DNA from 3 places in the Ruminococcus gauvreauii genome. Region 1 is predicted to be linked to each of the others. Evidence: predicted binding sites of a transcription regulator. Region 1 holds the regulator's gene; each other region holds the start of a gene.
The links. Region 1 encodes NrdR, which represses ribonucleotide reductase genes. Its sites were predicted from a motif close to CACNANATNTNGTG; they were not measured.
Positions count from the first base shown of each region.

Region 1 (7,672 bases):
AGAAAGATCGAGGTAAGAAAACACGAGGGGGTTAGTGTATGGTTAATACGATTCTTCACATTTTAAAGATAAATATATTCGCTGCAGCCTGCATTCTTGCAGTCATTCTGTTTTCGCGTATATTTAAAGGCAGGTATTCTGTCCGGTGGAAATATACCATGTGGCTGCTGATCTCGCTGTTTTTAATGTTTCCGGTCAATATTTCGAATGAACGGGCAGTCGTAAGAGTGGAGATTGAGCAGCAGGATCAGATCCCCAGTACAGTCCATAATACAGTGAGGAACACGCCTTTAGCGGATGTGTCTCAGGCACAGGAAAAAGAAGCGGGACTAAGCGGCAGCACATATGAGCAGAAAGAACCTGCGCTTACGCTGACGGGTATGCTGACTTATTTTTGTTATATCTGGCTGACCGGTTTCTTATTTCTGGCACCTGGCAGGCTTATCTTATATTACCGTTCGCTCGGCAGGCTCAGACGCTGGGGAATGCCGGTGAAAAACAGCAGAATAACAAAAGTATACCGTGCGGCATGTACTGAGAAACATATCAAAAGAGTACCGAAACTGATGATGAATCCGAGGGTGCAGTCGCCTGTTTTGGCAGGACTTGGAAGAACGTATCTCTATCTGCCGGATATCCCCTATACAGAGCAGGAGCTGGAACTGATTTTTAAACATGAGCTGTTTCATTACCGGCATAAAGATCTGTGGTATAAGATGCTTTTGCTGATTGTCGATACGGTTTACTGGTTTAACCCGCTGCTTCACTGGATGATAAGGGAAGCGGACAAAGATATCGAATACATCTGTGACTGCCATGTAATAGCGGGATATCCGAAGCGTGATCATACGGTCTATAACAGGCTGCTGCTGAAAACAGCAGCTTCGGGGAATTCACACTATCTCACCGCAAGCCTGAATGACAGCAAGGCGGCATTTAAAGAAAGGATCTGGTATATGATGAAAGCGGCAAAGTTAAGAAAGGGAATCATTCCAATTTTGATTCTCACGTTTGTCTTAGTGGTTTCCAATGTTCTGGTGGGATGTTCTGTGAACAAAAATAATGGAGAAACAGATGCTCCTGCCGTGTCGGTGTCCGGGAAAACACAGTCCGACGCTGATGCGGGTATGAAAGATACGTCTTCGGCAGACCAGGGAAAGAAAACCGGTGAAAGTTTGCCCAAACCGGAACAGACCCGGGAAGCGGAGAAGACACCGGAACCGGAACAGACGCCGGATGCACAGCAGACACCGGAAGCAGAAACGACTCAGCAGCCGGAAGTGATACCGGCTGACGAAGAGAATCACTTACCGGACGATGCGGAAGCGCCGGAGGAGAATCACGACAGCGAATCTGCGGTGAGTGCTAAAGTCCAGTTATATGAAGGGACGTACTTTGACAGCGTACTCACAGGCTTCGATGAGGAAAAAATCGTCGACGGGCTGTATATTGAGGATGACTACTGCGAAGTTGACATTTCGAATATTACGGATACATCCTTTGATTTTACAGCATATAGAGTAGGCGGGATGACAGGCGAGAGGTCGTTGATTTTTAAGAAACATACAGCGGAATTCACAGATGGCGGCATGAGTGCAGTTTATAACGGCGATGAATATACGCTTTATTTTGAGTTCCCTGATAACCACGCTTCACATCCCGTTGTTACCGATATCGTGATATCGGGATTTCCACCCCTGGAAGCTGCCACGTTTGTTAATAATAACATACCGGGACATGGATTTTCCTGAGGATACATCTGCTGATACCAGTAAGCAGCAGTTCCGCCGAAAACGGAACTGCTGTTCTGCAATTGCAGCCGGAAATAACATGTTGAAAACAAGTTGCTGAATACTTTATGTAGCGCCAGGCTGTATGATGATCACAGGATGCGCAGGATAAGAGTTCAGCGGCGTGTGACTAAAATCTTTTCAGGCATACATCCTCCCGGATTTCAACCAGAATGATATCATCGCCGATTTGTGTGATACATTCCCATGGAATCACGTATTCGCAGTCCCGGCCCATGAGTCCCCACAGCTTGCCGGGACCGGGTATGATCAATGCGGTAATACGGCCGCTTTTACATTCGAATTCCAGGTCGACCGGGCAGCCCAGGCTTTTACAGTTGCAGATGTTGATAACTTCTTTTTGTCTCAGTTCAAAAAGGCGCAAAGCGACCACCTCAATGCCGTTTTTATAGTATATGTATTTTCGATAGAAAAAGTTTATAATTCTTAAGATAATTTCTATATTGTTTAAAGAGTAAGATTGTTATAATAAACACAATAGTGTTTAAAAGTACGTATGAAAAGGGAGAAAGTATGTGTGGAATAACTGGATTTCTTTCCGAGGGAGAATATGAAAAGAAGGAAAGCACTTTAAAGAAAATGAACAGCAGGATCATGTCAAGGGGGCCTGATGATGAAGGATATTACGTTGATGAGCATATCGCTCTTGCCATGCGCAGGCTGTCGATCATCGGACTTGAGAATGGCAAACAGCCTGTGTGGAATGAAGATAAAACACTTGTTCTGGTCTACAATGGAGAAATCTATAATTATCTGCAGTTGAAGGAAGAGCTGCAGGGGATGGGACATGTATTCACGACGGATGCTGATACGGAAGTGATTCTCCACGGCTATGAGGAATACGGTACAGACGTTTTGGGAAAGCTTCGGGGCATGTTCGCCTTTGCGCTGTGGAATACCGTATCTGAGACATTACTGATCGCGCGGGATCCATTCGGCATCAAGCCGCTGTTTTACTGCACACAGAATAACGGATTTTGCTTCGGATCTGAGATCAAAGCGCTTCTTGCAAATCCTGATGTGAGAAAAGAGCTCAATGAAGATGCACTTCCGGGTTATCTGGCCTTTCAGTATAATCCGCTCGAAGAGACATTTTATAAAGGGATCTACCAGCTTCTGCCGGGACATTTTATGATACTGGAAAACGGGAGGATGCAGATTCACCGCTACTGGAGAGCCAGGTTTCACACTGAGGAGACGATGCGCAGAGAGGAAGCAGAGGAACGCCTGAAAGAGGCACTTCTGAACTCCGTTGAGGCACATAAGCTGAGCGATGTTGAGGTTGGCTCTTTCCTGTCCGGCGGCATAGACTCGTCGTTTCTGGCAGTGGCAGGAGAGATGGAGAAAACATACAGCGTCGGGTTTGAGGAAGCCGAATATGACGAGACGAAAAAGGCCGCCCAACTGAGCAGAATCAATGGGATGACCAACCATTCCAGACTCATTACCAGAGAAGAGTACTGGGATGCGGTTCCCAGGATTCTGGAGGCACTGGACGAGCCGGTGGCAGATCCGTCTGTCATACCGCTTTACTATCTCTGTGAACTGGCGGCGAGGGACGTTAAAGTCGTTTATTCCGGAGAGGGGGCGGATGAACTGTTCGGGGGATATAACGTCTACCAGTCAGCACTGGCGCTGGAGCCGTTTGTGCACATCATGCCCGGGAAGATCCGGCGCGGCCTGCGGAGGATCATGGAGCGCCTGCCGTTTTCGTTTAAAGGAAAAGAGTATTTGATTCGGGCCGGTCAGAGCGTGGAGGAACGGTTTATAGGGAATGCCTATATATTCAAGAGCCAGGAAGTGAAAGAACTGTTGAAAAAAAAGGAACTGGCAGCATATACGGAGCAGGATGTTGTAGCGGCATATTATGCTGAGACAGAGGGTCTGGACGATATTACCAGGATGCAGTATATCGACATTAACTTTTGGATGCGCGGGGACATCCTCAGGAAATCGGACCACATCAGTATGGCACACGGTCTGGAGGTAAGAGTTCCCTACCTGGACGCGGAGGTAGCCGGGGCTGCGTTTTCGGTTCCCGTCCGATATAGGGTTACCCGCAGGCAGACGAAGTCAGTTTTCCGCAGTGTTTCTGACGGTTACCTGCCGCAGGAGACTGCCAAAAGACGGAAACTCGGATTTCCGGTTCCCCTTCGAAAGTGGCTGAATCAGGAACCATACGCGGGAATTGTGAGAGCGGAATTTGAGAGTGAAACGGCGGAGAGATTTTTTGAAAAAGACAGTCTGATAGAACTGCTGGAACAGCATAAAAACGGGAAGAGGGATAACAGCAGGAAAATCTGGACCGTATACCTTTTTTTGCTGTGGTACAGGGAAAACTTTTGATTGTCAAGGGCTAAAACTTTGTAAAATTTCTGTCGGATGCGCATAGCAGGGCGCCATAATGAGAACCATTTTACTAGAAAAAACTTCTAGGAGGATTCTTGTTATGGCGCTTAATAAAGTTGAGATATGCGGAGTCAACACATCAAAATTACCGATACTTAGCAATGAAGAAAAAGAAGAATTATTCCGAAAGATCAAACAGGGGGATAAAGAGGCCAGGGAGAAATATATCAAAGGGAATTTGCGTCTTGTCTTAAGCGTGATCAAACGTTTTTCCAACAGCAACGAGGCGGCGGATGATCTGTTCCAGATCGGCTGTATCGGGCTGATCAAGGCGATCGACAACTTTGATACGACATTAAACGTCAAATTCAGTACGTATGCCGTACCGATGATCATCGGAGAGATCCGGCGTTATCTGAGGGATAACAACAGCATCCGTGTGAGCCGTTCTCTCAGAGACATTGCATATAAAGCTATATTCGCCAAGGAAAACTACGTGAAGCAGAATCTTCGTGAACCGACCATAGCAGAGATCGCCGAGGAAGTGGGGATCCAGAAAGAGGATATCGTCTATGCGCTGGATGCAATCCAGAGTCCCATGAGCCTGTACGAACCGGTATATACGGAAGGCGGCGACACGCTGTACGTGATGGATCAGATCAGCGATAAAAAGAATAAAGAAGAAAACTGGATTGAAGACCTGTCGCTCCAGGAAGCGATGAACAGACTGAACGAGCGGGAAAAACATATCATTCAGCTCCGTTTCTTCGAGGGGAAAACGCAGATGGAAGTGGCAACCGAAATCGGAATCTCACAGGCGCAGGTGTCCCGTCTGGAAAAGAGCGCGCTGCGAAGCATGAAAAATTATCTGTCATAATTTGCAAAGAGAGAAGAAAAATGTTATGATATTCACAGTCGTGTGATGGGAGAGCGAAAAAGGGGGAAGAGCATGAGATGTCCATTTTGTAACCAGGATAACACCAGGGTTGTTGATTCAAGGCCGGTCGAAGACAGCAATGCAATCCGCAGGCGCCGTATGTGCGATGAGTGCGGAAAACGCTTCACCACATATGAGAAAGTTGAAACGATCCCGCTGATTGTGATAAAGAAGGACCAGAACAGGGAGCAGTATGACCGCGCAAAGATTGAAGCCGGTGTGCTGCGCGCATGCCATAAGCGTCCGATTTCGGCCGAGAGAATTACGGATCTTATAGATTCAGTCGAGACTGAGATTTTTAATATGGAGGAGCGGGAGATTCCCAGCTCAGTGATCGGAGAGATAGTGATGGATAAGCTCAAGGACCTCGAGGCGGTTGCGTACGTGCGTTTTGCATCCGTTTACCGCGAGTTTAAAGATGTCAATACGTTCATGGATGAGCTCAAAAAGATTTTGAAATAGATTGCCCTTTCTGTCGGAGTATGATATAATTCAAGCGTTATGAATTGGCACTTTAGCGAGTCAAAGCGCCAAAGAAAATGAGGAAAGAGGGATCATATGAAAAACAAGACAGTGAAAAGAATTATGGCTGTTGGCCTGTCTGCAATGCTGGCGGCAGCAATGTTTGCAGGATGCGGATCTAAGAGCAGCGATGAGAGCAAGTCTGCAGATGAATCAGCCGAGCCAACGCCTTCAGTGGAGGCAGCAGATGATGCAGCTGAAGAAAAAAATACAGAGTCAGGGGACGGCACCGTATATAAGATCGGTGTGATCCAGTACGTACAGCATGATGCACTGGATGCATCCAACAAAGGCTTTTTTGCGGCGCTTGATGAGATGGGAATTCAGTATGAGGCGGATCAGCAGAATGCAGCGGGAGAGGCTTCATCCTGCCAGACGATCGCCCAGACGCTGGTGAATAATGGAAGTGACCTGATCTTTGCGATCGCGACTCCGGCAGCACAGGCTGTTGCAGGCGTTACCTCTGATATTCCGGTAGTCCTGACAGCTGTCACAGACCCAGCAGAATCCGGACTTGTCGAGTCCAACGACGCTCCGGGCGGAAATGTGACCGGTACATCTGATCTGACTCCGGTTAAAGAGCAGATCGATCTGATGAAACAGATTCTTCCTGACGTGAAAAAAGTTGGTGTCCTGTACTGTTCCGCTGAATCAAATTCTGCGATTCAGGCACAGATGGCAAAAGACGCATGTGCTGAGCTGGGAATTGAGTGCGAAGATTACACCGTGTCCTCATCGAATGAAATCCAGTCTGTCGTGGAATCATCCATCGGCAAAGTAGATGCGCTGTATGCACCGACAGACAATGTTATCGCGGCAGGCATGGCGACAGTGGCAATGATCGCCAACGATAATAAGATGCCGGTAATCTGCGGTGAAGGCGGAATGGTGACAGAAGGCGGTCTGGCTACTTATGGAATCGACTACTATCAGCTGGGTTACATGGCAGGACAGCAGGCAGCAGAGATCCTTGTGGATGGAAAAAGCCCTGCAGACATGCCGATCGGTTATCTGGACGCATCCAAATGTGAACTGCAGGTAAATGATGAGACAGCGCAGGCACTGGGACTTGATTTATCTGCACTGGATACAGGAAGCGAAGAATAAGAAACAGGCGCAGCAAACGTATCGAAAGCGGAAAACAACAGGACCAAGGGAGCCAACTTCGGCTCCCTTGGTATTTCTGTTCTTTAATACGGTTGATTCCGGAAAAGATTTTGACGAAAGAATAATGGTCAGCGTTGTATTTTCGTGAAAGTATTTTCTTTAAAAGATACCACGTACACGTAGGAGGATAAAAATATGAGTGGGTTTTTTGTTTCAATGCAGGGAGCGGTATCGCAGGGAATTCTCTGGGGGATTATGGTACTCGGTGTTTATATTACCTTCAAGATTCTGGATATCGCGGACTTAACGGTTGACGGGAGTTTTGCGCTCGGGGGATGCGTATGCGCCACATTGATCGTAGCACACGGATGGAATCCGGTGGCAGCGCTTTTGATATCGCTGGTGGCGGGTGTGATCGCAGGAGGTGTGACCGGGTTTCTGCATACGGTGTTTGAGATACCGGCAATTCTGGCGGGGATTCTGACGCAGATTGCGCTGTGGTCTATTAACCTCAGGATCATGGGCGGAAAGAGTAATATTCCGCTGCTTAAATCAGATACTGTGTTTTCATGGATGGTGGATGCGACAGGACTTTCCCAGACTCATGCGAGCATGATACTCGGTGTTGTGATCGCAGTATTGTGTATCGGCCTCCTGTACTGGTTTTTCGGAACGGAGCTCGGGGCCGCGCTCCGTGCCACGGGTAACAATGAGGACATGATCCGTGCGCTCGGTGTCAACATCAAAAAGACAAAAATGCTGGCCCTGATGATCAGCAACGGCCTGGTCGGTCTTTCCGGAGGTCTGGTCTGTCAGAGTCAGAAATACGGAGATATCAACAATGGTACGGGCGCCATTGTGATCGGTCTTGCGGCGATCGTGATCGGTGACGTGCTGATGGGACGGCTCCGCTCTTTTGGAAGCAAGCTGACTTCGGCCATTGTAG
Region 1 covers NZ_CP102290.1:2,985,553-2,993,224, forward strand. The annotation lists gene NQ502_RS14175 (M56 family metallopeptidase) at 39-1,751, shown strand; gene NQ502_RS14180 (YlmC/YmxH family sporulation protein) at 1,921-2,184, opposite strand; gene asnB (asparagine synthase (glutamine-hydrolyzing)) at 2,325-4,157, shown strand; gene sigG (RNA polymerase sporulation sigma factor SigG) at 4,261-5,037, shown strand; gene nrdR (transcriptional regulator NrdR) at 5,110-5,559, shown strand; gene NQ502_RS14200 (ABC transporter substrate-binding protein) at 5,656-6,726, shown strand; gene NQ502_RS14205 (ABC transporter permease) at 6,922-7,672, shown strand, end outside.

Region 2 (7,672 bases), 120 kb from region 1:
GCTCTACAGCCGATACATCCGCTTTCACTTTGCCGGCTGGTGCCTTTACCGGAAATTCCACAACCTTGGTCGTCGGGTTCTCAGGATTCTGCCCCACCTCAGGCAGAACCGGATACCCCAGTTCTTCACATACCCGGCACAAAGGATCTGCCGCATTAATGCGCACCCTCCGGATATAATAGGGAGAATGTGAATAATGAACCCCGCTCGAGACTGTCGGCAGCAGGGACAGTGTCCCCTCGGGCTTGACGGTTGTCACCAGCAGCGGTCTTCCTGTGCCCAATCTGTCTGCGAGTTGTTCCGCCGCTTCGTGAGCCTCCCTGCGCAGTTTGTCAAGAAGCTCCATTTGCTTTTCCACAGGCATACCGGTCGCATTGACCATATCCTGCCACCCGGTCATTGAACAGCCTAAAAGGCGGTCTCTTTTCTGTACGGAATCCCAGCGGTGTATCTCCAGTTCACGGCAGGTCATGCGGTATCCGGCCCTGGCTGACAGCCTCTGCGCCTCCAGCAATGCCTGCTCATCCAGCTTGCCATCCCGAACAAATCCCATGACGTTGAGCGTTGTCAGATTACAGAGTCCGTGGCTGTCCATCAGTACTTCCCCGCACGGGTTGCATCCGTTAAAATTCGGCCGGCGCTTCTTTCCGGCCTCCTCATTGATCCATCCCGGCTCCCCGGAATAACGCATCTGCTGCATATGCCAGTGAAGCTGTTCTCTGGTCGGTTTTTTCTTATAATAGATTGAGTTGTTGCTCATCTGTCTGTGAGCGAGGGACTGGTCCAGCTCCCACCGTCCGTTGATCTGACGGTACAGATTGCTCTTTGCCTTGATACACACCTGATCATCTGCATCGATCAGGCCGATCTCCGACGTCCTGCGTACGCCCCCGGAGACGACATTTTCACCGATAATGTTGGCGATATCCAGCAGATCGATGGGCTGCAGCTGCGTCCGCGGTGCCTTGTCTCTGTCTCCTGCCGCCCGTATCACTTTGTGTATTTTCCCCAGCATGGCCATCATAGATTCATGTCCGCTGGCTGTCCCCCCGAAGGTTTTCAGTCTTTCACCTCTGGGACGGATCGAATCATAATTTACCACAATTTCCCGTATCTTACTGTACTCATGATTGCTCAATATATCAAAATAATGACTCAGAGCCTGGGCCCAACCCTCTTTGGAATCTCCGATAGACAGAACTGCAGTGTCCTTCGTGAAGGTCAGATCTGTAAATTCCAGTCGGTCCCGAGGCGGGCATCCGTCGTATGCTTTGTGCAGGATCTCGATATCCGTTCGGATCTTAGGAAGTTTTTCGGCATCTTCTTTCAATACCCTCACTCCCACGCCGCTGCCCACCATCAGCAGATAAAACAGATCATGATAAGCTCCAAAGTCATCAATCACCTCAAATGCACAGTTGTAATTTGCCATGGGATAGGCGTCTGCCACCGGGGTATTTCCCACCCAGAGTGTCCGCCCTGATAAAAACTGACGCAGGTGATAAATGTTATCATACAGCTTCCTGGCCTCGTCCTTTGAAGTTGGCGCCAATGAGCAGTTATACTCCACGGCGCGGCGCACCGTCTCCCACCAGAATTCACGCCGGCCAAACTTAGGCAGATACCTGGAATAGGTACGGGTATAGACGAAAGATCCAAGTTGTTCCATGGGATTCGGTGCATGTTTATAAGTACTCAGAAATTCTCTGTCTAGGAGTCCGTCTTCCCAGCTCCCGCCGGCACGTTCTTTATCCTTCTCTATCCGGTATAGAATATATGCCTTTGCCGTTTTGTAGTATTTCTGCTCAAACAGCGTTTCCTCCACCGTATCCTGGATTTTTTCAATATCCAGAATGTCCGTCCCCATGTCTTTCAGCCTGCTTACCGTAAGCTCAGTGGCTTCTTTTACCATAGTCTGGTCCATCTCTCCCGCCGCGGCCGAAGCAAGTGCAATCGCTCTCGATATAAAATCCTCGTTAAAAGGTACAACCTTTCCACTTCGCTTTCTTACGTTCATATGCATCCTCCTGTGATAACGTTCCTGTCTTTTTATGGCATATTTTGTATTTGATTTTACGCAATATACCATATATAGTATCTTATTAGCAGGAGATTATCAAGGGGGAAATAATTGGATAACACAAAATCACTTAGGCTGACCTTACACCAGTTTTCTCAGAAACCTTCTCGTCAAAACTCCGGTCCATGCCAGGTACAGGATAACTGCCGGCAGAATCCAGATGGCTGACTGCGCAAAAACTGCTTTTCCAATCCAGTAAGAGGGAAGCGGTGTGAAAAAATACTGTACGTGATTCGGAACACAGTAAGGCACCGCAACTCCCAGCGTTGTAAGTGTCGACAACTTTGCCGCTGCCATCCCTTCCAGCTTATTTGATGACACCGATACGATCAGCAGTGCGATAATAATTCCCTGCACTACTCCTCCTGCACTTAAAAACAGGATTTCCCACGCACTTAACTTTGTCAGCCTGAAAATCGGGAGAAGAACCAGTGTGATGATAAACGAGATCACAGCCGGTAACCCCAGCCGGGCCGCCAGATATCCCTTTCTCCCCAGCGTTGTGATAAACAGATAACCTGTGATATGATCATCTGTTTCTTCCAGTATTACCATCGCAGCCACAAAGCAGAACATGACCGGGGACAGCATGGAAAAAAACATATCCAGCACTCCGTAGTACGGGGCAAACACGCTTGGTCTGGAAAGCCAGCCCGTGAGCGCCTCCTCCAGAAAGGGTATGCCGAATCTGAAAAATATCCCGCAAAGCACCGGAGCAAAACAGGCGGCAAACAGCATCAAATCACGCCTTATAAAACGAATCATCTGTATAAAACACAGTCTTATTGCTTTCATAGTCCACACCTCATGAATTTTCCCACATTTTCAGTACACAGCTGCGCGCCGCACACACGAGTACCCCGACCATAAGTGCAAGGATCAGTACTTCCACTGCTGATGGCACATGTCCGTCAATCATATTCATACAGATAATCGCAGGATAGAACTGCAATATTTCAGATGTGATCCCCAATATATGGAGAACTGCCGGAAGAAAGGTGATAAGCTCAATCGGCATTATCCAGAGTATGAACTGATTAAGGCTGCTGATTTTCGTCGACACAATGATGCCAAGAAGCGTAAAAATAACGGAAGACACGGCAGTCCCTGCAAGAACAACAGATACCCTGCCCGTGTCCGCAGCTGCGGCAAGCACTGCCGCCACAGCCATTGATATCACACACAGAGAAAGTACTTTGGCAGCTACATATTCCATCGCACGAACCGGCATAACGGCGAATGCCAATGAGACTCTCTGACTTTTTTCCAGCAGAATGATCGCCCCCATAAAGAACAGTCCCATCGTCGCCGGATCAGAGAAAATCAGGATCGGTGCCACTTTTTCCTGCCATGATTCCGGCATTGCCAGCAGCACAACGGCGTAAAGCACCGTCAGAACCGTATACAGAAAATAAAATCCATATTTGAGCTGAAAACGCATATCCCACAACGTCAGGCTCCTGAGTCTCATACCAGTGTCCTCCCTGTTATATCGATGAAAATATCATTCAGCGTAGGTTCACTGCTGTGAATCGACTGCAGACGATTTTCCATGATCAGTGTCTGCAGTCTCTTATCCTGAGAAAGCGCATCGAGCGGACAGTCTGCCTGTTGTTCTCCCTGATCAATCCAGGTATAAGTGACCCTTGCAGCTCCCCTGGACATGATCAGATTATGAGGGCTGTCCAGGGCCATGATTTTGCCATTTACAATGAACGCTACCCTGTCACACAGCTCTGCTGCGTCCTGCATATTATGGGTGGTGAACAGAATCGTCTTCCCCTGTTCTTTTTCCCTGCGGATCAAATCTTTCATGACACGGCTGTTCGCCGGGTCCAGTCCGCTTGTCGGTTCATCGAGGCAGAGCAGCGCAGGATCATGCATCAGGGCCTTTATAAAGTTCAGCCGTGCCTTCATGCCTTTGGAGTATTCCGATACACGCTTATCACCGTCCCGATCCAATCCCACCTCAGAGAGAAGTTCATCAATTGAACGCCCCTGCTTTTTATACAGAGAACCGAAAAAGCGGAGGTTTTCTTTTGCCGAGAGTTTTTCATACATGGTTGAAAATTCAAAGTCGACCCCAATGTTCTCATAAAAACGACGATCCCGATGTCTGCATTCTGTCCCGTTTACCACCACACTTCCCTGGTAATCCGGGAGCATTCCGATCAAAATTTTCTGCAGCGTGCTTTTTCCCGCGCCGGACGGTCCCAAAAAGCCGAAAATTTCTCCCCTTCCGACAGAAAAATCCATATCCGATATGAACGGCTGATCGGTATAGCTGAAAAAAAGGTTCTTTACTTCGATCATAACTACCTCCGTACTTTTTGACCATTTTTATTGTAATGGTCAAAATAGGACTAACAGACAGTCCGGCAATAGAATCTGCCGGACTGATTTACAGTAACTGCAGGACTAACCCGTGAATCAGTAATCGCAGTGCGCTCTCATAATGGGGTTCCCCGATTTCTGCCTTATGCAGTGTCGCCATGTAGACGGCACGAAATGCCGCGCCGAATGCCTCTGCATCCACCCCTGTTTTTACAGGAAGCATGGAAAATAATTTTTCAAACATAGTGCTGTCATGTCCCAGATGTTCTTCCACAACACCCTTCGGCAGCTTACGCGCCAGAATCTCCAACTCATCAGAATTCAGTATCTTCAGAATGGGCGCCTCCGCAGCAATCCTGAATATCTGCAGGAGCATATCCGTCAGCTGATCCGCGGTAAGACTGTCCGGATCAACACTGCTGACTTTCCGGAAAATCTGCTGCTCAATCAGCTCATGCTGTTTCAGTATCACGTCAAACAACAGCAGTTCTTTAGATTTATAAAAGAGATAAAATGTCCCTTTGGGTATCTTAACACGCCTTACGATCTCATCCACCGTCGTATGCCGGACTCCGTATTGAACGAGGCATTTTTCAGCCTCCTCCTTCAGCCTTTTTATGATATCTTCTCTTTCCAGTTCCGAATAACATTTTGGCAAACAGGCCACCTCTTTTTTGACTAATTAATTGTATTTGGTCATTATATATCTGTTTTCAAATATTGTCAATACTTTTCCTCCACGACAAACATCTTCTCCAGATTATCCATATCTGAATTAAAGGAAACGCCGCATTTCTTATCATTTCTGATCATCAAAGCTTTCTCTCAGCGATACGATCCAATTTTCAATTGCCCCTGCCAGCAGATACTGCTGATGTAACACAGCCATTCCGGTTTTGGGAATGTCCGAAACAGGTTCTTTCAGACGTATATTTTCTTCCATGTATATTTTTAACGCTTTTACGTTGCTTTCTATATTCGTCAGGCATACTCTTTGTTCCTCAGGTGTCAGACTGTCCAGATTTACGATCACGGCGTTGAAATCCAGAAACATGCGGATCGGTTTCGATGCAGTCTCCAGCATCAGCTTTTCGAAACGTTTTTCTCCCTCATCCGTCAGAGTATAGACCGCCTTCTCCGCCATTTTACCCTCTTTTACCGTATTACTTTTGATATATCCCTTATCTTCCAGTTGAATCACTTTCTTATAAATTGAGGGTGTACTGATTTTTACCCACTTAGAGATATTTCGGTACTCAACCAGTTTTTGAATATCGTAGGCACTCAGTGATTCTTTCTTCAATATTCCTAATACAATCAAATCTATCGTTGCCATCGTGCCCTCCTACTTTGCTTGACATGTACTATAAATTATAGTACTATATAACTCGTTGTCAATATACTATAAATTATAGTACTATATTTTACACCTTAATCAAGAAAGGAGTACGACTTATGAAAGAACAGAACAAACGAATGGAACTGCTGGGAAGTGCCCCCATCCCAAAGGCACTTCTGGCAATGGGGCTTCCCGCTATGATCGGCATGATGGTCAATGCATTGTATAACCTCGCGGATGCATACTTTGTCGGGGGACTTGGGACGAGTCAGGTCGGTGCGATTACTGTCACTTTTCCACTTGGGCAGGTGATTGTGGGATTGGGCCTGTTATTCGGAAACGGTGCTGCGTCCTGCATCTCCCGATTATTAGGACGCGGCGAAAAGGCTGACGCCGACCGAATCGCAAGCACAGCCCTGTACAGCAGCCTGATCGTCGGAGCTGTGATCATTATACTTACCATGATCTTCCTGACTCCGATCCTGAAACTCCTGGGCGCAACTGAGAGTATCCTGCCTCACGCGTTAACATATGCGGGAATTTACATCATTTCGTCCATCTTTAGTATCTTTAATGTGACAATGAATAATATCGTGACAAGTGAGGGCGTTGCGAAGACTACGATGTGTGCACTGCTGACAGGCGCCGTTTTGAATATCATGCTGGATCCGTTCTTTATCTATGTTCTTAATCTGGGGATTATAGGTGCAGCAGTCGCCACCGCTATTTCACAGGCAGTCTCCACGCTGGTATACCTTGGTTATGTACTCACAAAAAAAAGTGTCTTCAGCTTCCATTTTAAAAAATGCTGTTTTTCCAGACAAGCATTATCAGAAATTCTGAAAATCGGGATTCCTACACTGGTATTTCAGCTGCTGACAAGTCTGTCGATTGCACTTGTCAATCTGCGTGCAGGAGAATACGGAGATTCTGTCATCGCCGGAATGGGTATCGTGACAAGAATCATATCGATGGGAAGCCTTATGGTATTTGGATTCATGAAAGGCTTCCAGCCAATCGCCGGATACAGCTATGGAGCAAAGAATTTTAAACGCCTGCACGAAGCTGTCAGAACCTCCATCATCTGGTCAACGGTATTCTGCGCCGTCTACGGAATCATCATGGCGGTATGTTCCGCCACAGTCATATCATGGTTTACCAAAGTAGATGCAGAAATGATCAATATCGGTCAAAAAGCACTGAGAGCAAACGGTGTATCCTTCCTGTTTTTTGGTTTTTATACCGTGTATTCCTCGCTTTTCCTTGCACTCGGAAAGGCAAAAGACGGTTTTATCCTGGGTGCATGCAGACAGGGAATCTGCTTCGTCCCTATCATTCTGATTTTTCCTATGATCTGGGGAATCAGAGGTGTTCTTTACGCACAGCCGACTGCTGACCTGATCTCTGCCATAATAGCAGCAGCGATGGCTGTACATCTTCATAACAGTTTTTTGATAAAACAGCAATAATTATTAAAAGACTTCAACAGAAATCGGATATAATAGTGGTGCGAAAGGAGAAGATATCATGCGGAACAAAAATATCCGGAAAATCATACCGGTGATTGACTATCTGGAGGCTCATCTGACAGAAAAGCCGGATCTGGAACGGGTGGCAAATGCGGCACATTATTCCAAGTATCATCTGCACCGCATGTTTGCCGATACGGTTGGCCTTACCATACATGAGTATCTGCAAAGAAGGCAGCTGACGGAAGCTGCAAAACTTCTGGTATTTTCAGATAAACCCATTCTGGACATCGCCCTGCTGGCAGGATATGACAGCCAGCAGGCGTTTACCAATATATTTACAGTCATGTACAAGATGCCCCCAAACAAATACAGGGAAAATGAAAAATTTTACCCGCTGCAGCTTAAGTTTGAATTGAAAGGAAGTGATCAGATGCTGAACCAGAAAGA
Region 2 covers NZ_CP102290.1:3,107,016-3,114,687, reverse strand. The annotation lists gene nrdJ (ribonucleoside-triphosphate reductase, adenosylcobalamin-dependent) at 1-2,017, opposite strand, end outside; gene NQ502_RS14735 (hypothetical protein) at 2,162-2,875, opposite strand; gene NQ502_RS14730 (fluoroquinolone export ABC transporter permease subunit) at 2,886-3,551, opposite strand; gene NQ502_RS14725 (ABC transporter ATP-binding protein) at 3,548-4,393, opposite strand; gene NQ502_RS14720 (TetR/AcrR family transcriptional regulator) at 4,482-5,081, opposite strand; gene NQ502_RS14715 (PadR family transcriptional regulator) at 5,214-5,750, opposite strand; gene NQ502_RS14710 (MATE family efflux transporter) at 5,870-7,222, shown strand; gene NQ502_RS14705 (helix-turn-helix domain-containing protein) at 7,281-7,672, shown strand, end outside.
Region 2: nrdJ (ribonucleoside-triphosphate reductase, adenosylcobalamin-dependent) is a predicted target of NrdR. The motif match lies at 2,084-2,097, and genes of this name have one in related genera.

Region 3 (7,672 bases), 1.7 Mb from region 1:
GAGGCGGTACTGGAGGCGGCTGACGTGCTGAAGCAAAAAGGAGCCGTTGTGGAGGAGTTTGACCTGAGCCTGGTGGAATATGCGATCCCGGCATATTATGTTATTGCATCTGCAGAGGCGAGCTCGAACCTGTCGCGGTTTGACGGCGTCAAATACGGCTACCGCACACCGGAATACGAAGGACTGCACAACATGTATAAAAAAACCCGCTCGGAGGGCTTTGGCGAGGAAGTGAAGCGAAGGATCATGCTGGGCTCTTTTGTGCTGAGCTCAGGATATTATGATGCGTATTATCTGAAAGCCCTGAAGGCCAAAGCGCTGATCAGAGAGGCTTTCAGCCGGGCATTTGAAAAATATGATGTAATCCTGGGACCGACAGCGCCGTCGACAGCCCCCAGACTGGGCGAGAGTCTGGCCGACCCGCTGAAAATGTATCTGGGTGATATCTATACGATATCGGTGAACCTTGCAGGCCTGCCCGGAATGAGTGTCCCGTGCAAAACGGATGCAAAAGGGCTTCCCGTCGGCATCCAGCTGATCGGAGACTGTTACCGGGAGGACAATATCATACGGGCAGGCTATGCGTTTGAACAGACCAGGACATATCGGGAACCTGTGATGAGAGGAGTGAAGTAGGATGAGCAGACAGTATGAGACGGTGATCGGACTGGAAGTCCACGTGGAACTTGCGACGAAGACAAAGATTTTCTGCTCCTGCTCCACACAGTTCGGCGGCGCTCCCAATACCCACACATGCCCGGTCTGTACGGGGATGCCCGGGTCATTGCCGGTACTGAACAAACAGGTAGTGGAATATGCGCTGGCGGTAGGGCTTGCTGCCAACTGTGCGGTCAATCAGAACTGTAAGTTTGACAGAAAGAATTATTTCTATCCGGATAATCCGCAGAACTATCAGATTTCTCAGCTGTACCTGCCGATCTGTCACGACGGATTTGTTGAGATTGAGACGGAGGACGGGGGAATAAAGCGTGTTGGCATACACGAAATCCATATGGAGGAGGATGCCGGGAAACTGATTCACGATGAATGGGAGGACTGTTCCCTCGTGGATTATAACCGGAGCGGCGTACCATTGATTGAGATTGTATCCGAGCCGGACATGCGCAGTGCGCAGGAAGTTATCGCGTATCTCGAGAAACTCAGGATGATCATCCAGTATCTGGGGGCTTCTGACTGTAAGCTTCAGGAGGGCTCCATGAGAGCGGACGTCAATCTCTCCGTCCGGGAGGCTGGGGCGGAGACGTTCGGCACGAGGACAGAGATGAAAAACCTGAATTCCTTCAAGGCGATCGCAAGAGCGATCGAAAGTGAAAAAGAGCGACAGATCGATCTGCTGGAGGACGGGAAAACAGTGGTGCAGGAGACGCGCAGATGGGATGACAGTGCCGGGGAATCCTATCCGATGAGATCAAAGGAGGATGCGCAGGACTACCGGTATTTTCCGGATCCGGATCTGGTGCCTGTTGTGATCAGCGACGCATGGATTCAGGAGATACGTGCCCGGCAGCCGGAGCTGCGCACTGAGAAACTGAAACGCTACCAGCAGGAATTTGGGATTCCCGGGTATGATGCACAGATTATCACCTCGTCCAAGCGGCTGGCGGATCTGTTCGAGGCGACGGCCGCGATCTGCAGGAAACCGAAGAAGGTGTCAAACTGGCTGATGGTGGAGACGCTGCGTCTGTTAAAAGAGCGCGGGATGGAACCAGAAGATATCCGGTTTGCGCCGGAAAACCTGGCAAAGCTGATTGAACTGGCTGATGCAGGCACGATCAACAGTACGGTGGCGAAGGAAGTCTTTGAAAAGATATTTGACGAAAATATAGATCCGGATGCGTATGTAGAGGAGAAGGGTCTGAAAACGGTCCACGACGAGGGTGCGCTCCGCAGTACGATAGAAGAAGTCATTGCTGCAAATCCACAGTCTGTGGAAGATTACCACAATGGAAAGGAGAAGGCGGTCGGCTTCCTCGTGGGGCAGACGATGAAGGCCATGAAAGGAAAAGCAAATCCGGCTATGGTCAATCAGATCCTGAAAGAATTACTGTGATGGAGAAAAAACAATTTTATAAAATGGTGTTTTCCCTGGTTCTGCCGATGGCGGTTCAGAACCTGATCAACGTCGGTGTGACTGCGGCCGACGTTATTATGCTGGGGAGAGTTGGAGAGACGGCGCTTTCGGCGGCGTCTCTTGCAAACCAGATCAGTTTCATACTCAACCTGCTGATGTTCGGACTCACTTCGGGGGCAGCTGTGCTGACGGCACAGTACTGGGGAAGAAAGGATACCCGTACCATAGAAAAGGTGATGGGGATGTCTTTCCGCTTTGCGATCATCGTAGGCCTGCTGTTTGGTGCGGCCGCGATTTTTATACCCGGAAGGCTGATGCTCATTTTTACGAAGGAAGATATCATCATAGCGGAAGGAATCCGTTATCTGAGGATTGTAGGATTCTCCTATCTGCTGATGTCTGTCAATATGGTTTATCTGAATCTGATGCGAAGTGTGGAGCGTGTCCTCGTGGGCATGGTTACCTATGCGGTGTCTCTGCTGGTCAATGTCATCGTCAATGCCATTTTTATCTTCGGGCTGCTGGGAGCCCCAAAACTCGGGACTGCAGGTGCGGCGATCGGTACGCTGACAGCACGCTGCATAGAACTGGTCATCATTGTGCTGTATGACAGAAAGTACAACGATGTGCTGAACGTCCGGATACGTGATATCTTTGTCAGGGACGGGGGACTCAGGCGGGACTTTGTACGCTATGCGATGCCTGTTGCGGCAAATGAGCTGATATGGGGGTCCGGAATGGCGATGATCAGCGCTGTCATGGGACATCTGGGGGGCGCCGCGGTAGCGGCACACTCAGTGGCACAGACGAGCAGACAGCTGGCGATGGTCGTGTCTCTCGGGGTGTCGGGGGCAGCTGCCATTATCCTGGGCAAGACGATCGGAGAGGGCCGCAGGGATCTTGCAAAGGTATATGCTTCCCGGTTCATGAAGCTTTCGCTGATCGTCGGGATTGCCGGGGGACTCTTTATCTTTTTTGCGGTCCGGCCTGTGGCGGATGCGTTTCTGGTGCTGACTGGCGAGGCAAGGGAATATCTGGGATACATGATGTTTATCATGTCATATTTCTGCGTGATCCAGAGCGTTTCCTGCACACTGATCGTGGGTATCCTCCGGTCCGGCGGCGATACAAGGATCGGACTGATACTGGATGTCTGGGGACTCTGGGGCTGCTCCATCATACTGGGGGCCGTAGCGGCGTTTATCCTGAAATTACCGGTTCCCGCAGTCTATGCCCTGATCACGTGTGATGAGGCGGTGAAATTTCTGCCGGCGTTTAAGAGGTACCGTTCCTATAAATGGCTGAAGGATGTGACACGGTAAAAGTCTGAACATAGTCTGGCACTCTGCTTGGGGGATTTGACTTTCCACAGGACGCGTGCTATACTCATGGATACAAGATATAGTGATAAAAAAGTTATTTGACGCCCGAAAACACAAGATGTTGATAGGGAAAAGGTGTCAGCAAAAAAGGAGACAGATAAAATGGTATACATCATAAAAAAGGACGGGACGAGAGAACCATTTAATGCGGACAAGATTGTCAGAGCGGTCAATAAATCGGCAGGGAGGATCTTGTACCAGTTCACGGATGAAGAGATTGCATTCATCTGTAAGTATGCGACGGAGAAGGCGGAGAGACTCGGGAAGAAAGAACTGCCCATTCAGGATATGCACAATATCGTGGAAGGGGCGCTGGAGGAAGTGAATCCCGCGGTGGCAAAGAGCTACCGTGATTATCGGAACTACAAGATAGACTTTATACATATGATGGATGATGTGTATACAAAGAGCCAGTCCATCCGCTATATCGGCGATAAGAGCAACGCCAACACGGACAGTGCGCTTGTGGCGACAAAGCGAAGCCTGATTTTCAATGAACTGAACAAAGAACTGTACCGCAAATTTTTTATGAATCGCAATGAGCTGCAGGCATGCAAGGACGGCTACATTTATATCCATGACCAGTCTGCCCGTCTTGACACGATCAACTGCTGTCTGTTCGATGTGGCAACGGTGCTTAAAGATGGCTTTGAGATGGGAAATGTCTGGTACAACGAACCGAAGACTCTCGACACGGCATTCGATGTGATGGGAGACATTATCCTGAGCACTGCAGCACAGCAGTACGGCGGATTTACAGTTCCGGAAGTGGATAAGATTCTGGGACCCTATGCACAGAAAAGCTACGACAAGTATTATGCAGAATTTTTGAAATATGCGGACGCGGGTTGGGCCGGAAGAGAAGAAAAGGCAATGGAATACGCCATGGATAAGGTTCGCAGGGATTGTGACCAGGGATGGCAGGGCATCGAATATAAGCTGAATACGGTCGGTTCCTCCAGGGGGGACTACCCGTTTGTGACCGTGACGATCGGACTGGGAACAGAGCATTTCGAAAAAATGATCTCTCTGTCTCTGCTGGAAGTTCACATGGGCGGACAGGGAAAGAAGGGACATAAAAAACCGGTTCTTTTCCCCAAAATCGTTTTCCTGTTTGACAAGAACCTGCACGGACCGGGATGCCCGTGCGAGGAGGTGTTCGAGGCGGGGGTTTCCTGTTCGGCGAAGACGATGTATCCCGACTGGCTGTCCATGACGGGCAAGGGATATATCTCGAGCATGTATAAACAGTATGGGAGGGTGATCAGCCCTATGGGCTGCCGTGCATTTTTGAGCCCCTGGTATGAACGGGGCGGGATGAACCCCGCCGATCCGGACGATAAGCCGGTATTCGTGGGAAGATTCAACATCGGCGCTGTCAGCCTGCATCTCCCGATGATTCTTGCGAAATCCCGTTCGGAAAACCGTGATTTTTACGAGGTGCTGGATTTTTACCTGGAGATGATCCGTCAGCTTCATATTCGCACGTATGATTATCTGGGCGAAATGAGAGCGTCTACGAATCCTCTGGGATACTGTGAGGGCGGTTTCTACGGAGGCCATCTGAAGCCTTCGGATAAGATTCGTCCTCTTCTGAAGCCTATGACGGCGTCATTTGGAATCACGGCTCTCAATGAGCTGCAGGAGCTGTATAATGGAAAGTCCATTGCAGAGGACGGTCAGTTTGCGCTTGAGGTGCTGCAGTATATCAACGATAAGGTTGCAAAATACAAACTGGAAGACGGCATTCTGTATGCGATTTACGGAACGCCTGCGGAGAGTCTGTGCGGATTACAGGTGGAGCAGTTCCGTAAGATGTACGGGATCGTCCGCGGTGTATCGGACCGCCCTTATGTCAGCAACAGTTTCCACTGCCATGTGACGGAGGATATCACGCCGATCGAGAAGCAGGATCTGGAGGGAAGGTTCTGGGAACTGTGCAACGGCGGGAAGATTCAGTATGTGCGCTATCCGATTGATTACAATGTTGAGGCGATCAAAGCTCTGATCTGCCGTGCGATGGATCTGGGATATTACGAGGGCGTCAATCTCTCGCTGGCGTACTGTGACGACTGCGGTCATCAGGAACTGGAGATGGATGTGTGCCCGGTCTGCGGTTCCACGAATCTGACGAAGATCGACCGCATGAACGGTTACCTCTCATACAGCCGCGTTCACGGCGATACGAGGCTGAACGACGCCAAGATGGCGGAGATTGCGGAGAGAAAATCCATGTGATCATAAGAAACACTATGCCAGTGTCATGTAATATATGCCTGTTGTGATGTGCCCGTAGAGTGAATCGGTCACAGAACAACAGGCTTTTTAATCTTACGGAATTCCTTGTAATTTCTGAAAGCTGTGTTATAATTCGATTCATGGCGGCAACCGGGAGAGTAAAATGGAGGAATTGTTTGATGGAGACGGAAATAATCATTGCATACAGAGATAAAATAAAGAGCGCGGGGGCTTCGGAGCAGGAGTCCTTGTTCCGGGAGATGACGGAAGCAGTGCTCAGGCACCGGAGGGTGGCAAATTCAGGCATCATGCAGATGATGAAGATGGAGCTGGCATATTGCAGTTACCGGGAGCAGAGTATCACGCTTCGCTTTCCGGTGGAACACTGGCAGCTGAACCCCCTGAATACCATGCATGGGGGACTCTCAGCGACAGCGTGTGACAGTACGGGAGGCCTGCTGACACGTGTAGCGGCGTTTACGGGGATTACCCCGACTGTTTCGCTGAATATGAATTATCTTGCTCCCATCCAGGAAGGCACACATCTGATGATAAAGGCCACGGTTGAGCATCTTGGCAGGACTCTGGCGCAGATTTCCATGGACGGGTGGATTGAAGAGACCGGAAAACCGGCGGTGATGGCGACAGGCGTCTATATGCCGAAGGCGCCCGCGTGAGCAGAGGAGTTCACGAAAATATGATTGTTTTACTCTGTTAAAAGTGCTAAAATAAAAACGTATGTATAAATATGAAGATTTCAGGAGCGAATTACGATAATGAAAATAATCGAGAAAGTATTTGGAACGCACAGTTCCCGTGAGGTAAAGCGGATTCTGCCGCAGGTCGATCAGATAGAGGCTCTTCGCCCCGCAATGCAGGCGCTTGGCGACAGTGAGCTGCGGGATAAAACCCGTGAATTTAAAGAACGCCTTGAAAAAGGCGAGACGCTTGACGATCTGCTGGTTGAGGCGTATGCGGTTGTGCGTGAAGCGGCAAAGCGTGTGCTGAACATGGAGCATTACCGCGTGCAGCTGATCGGAGGCATTATTTTACATCAGGGCCGTATTTCTGAGATGAAGACTGGTGAAGGTAAGACATTGGTATCCACACTTCCGGCATATCTGAATGCCCTGGAAGGAAAAGGCGTTCATATCGTTACTGTCAACGATTATCTGGCGCACCGTGATGCTGAATGGATGGGAAAAGTCCATGAGTTTCTGGGACTGACAGTCGGCGTTGTGCTCAATTCCATGAAGAGCGATGAGCGCAGGGCCGCTTACGCCTGTGATATCACATATGTGACAAACAACGAACTGGGATTTGACTATCTGCGTGATAACATGGTCATCTATAAAGAACAGCTCGTGCAGAGGGACCTGCACTATGCGATCATCGATGAGGTCGACTCTGTTTTGATCGATGAGGCGAGGACGCCGCTTATTATATCGGGACAGAGCGGGAAATCCACGAAACTGTATGAAGTCTGCGATATCCTTGCAAGGCAGCTGGAACGAGGCGAGGCGAGCGGCGAGATGACGAAGATGGTCGCGATCATGGGTGAGGAGATCACGGAGACCGGTGATTTTATCGTCAATGAAAAAGATAAGATCGTAAACCTGACGGAGGAAGGTATCCGCAAAGTCGAGAAGTTCTTCAGCATTGAGAACCTTGCCGATCCCGAGAATCTGGAGATCCAGCATAACATCATTCTGGCTCTGCGGGCACACAATCTGATGTTTAAGGATCAGGATTACGTTGTGAAAGATGAACAGATACTGATCGTCGACGAATTTACCGGCCGTATCATGCCGGGAAGAAGGTATTCCGACGGCCTGCACCAGGCGATCGAGGCGAAAGAGCATGTGAAGGTACGCAGGGAGAGTAAGACGCTTGCGACGATCACATTCCAGAACTTCTTTAATAAATACGCGAAAAAGGCCGGTATGACCGGTACGGCTCT
Region 3 covers NZ_CP102290.1:1,275,476-1,283,147, reverse strand. The annotation lists gene gatA (Asp-tRNA(Asn)/Glu-tRNA(Gln) amidotransferase subunit GatA) at 1-636, shown strand, start outside; gene gatB (Asp-tRNA(Asn)/Glu-tRNA(Gln) amidotransferase subunit GatB) at 638-2,071, shown strand; gene NQ502_RS06220 (MATE family efflux transporter) at 2,071-3,414, shown strand; gene nrdD (anaerobic ribonucleoside-triphosphate reductase) at 3,577-5,712, shown strand; gene NQ502_RS06210 (PaaI family thioesterase) at 5,892-6,389, shown strand; gene secA (preprotein translocase subunit SecA) at 6,489-7,672, shown strand, end outside.
Region 3: nrdD (anaerobic ribonucleoside-triphosphate reductase) is a predicted target of NrdR. The motif match lies at 3,486-3,499, and genes of this name have one in related genera.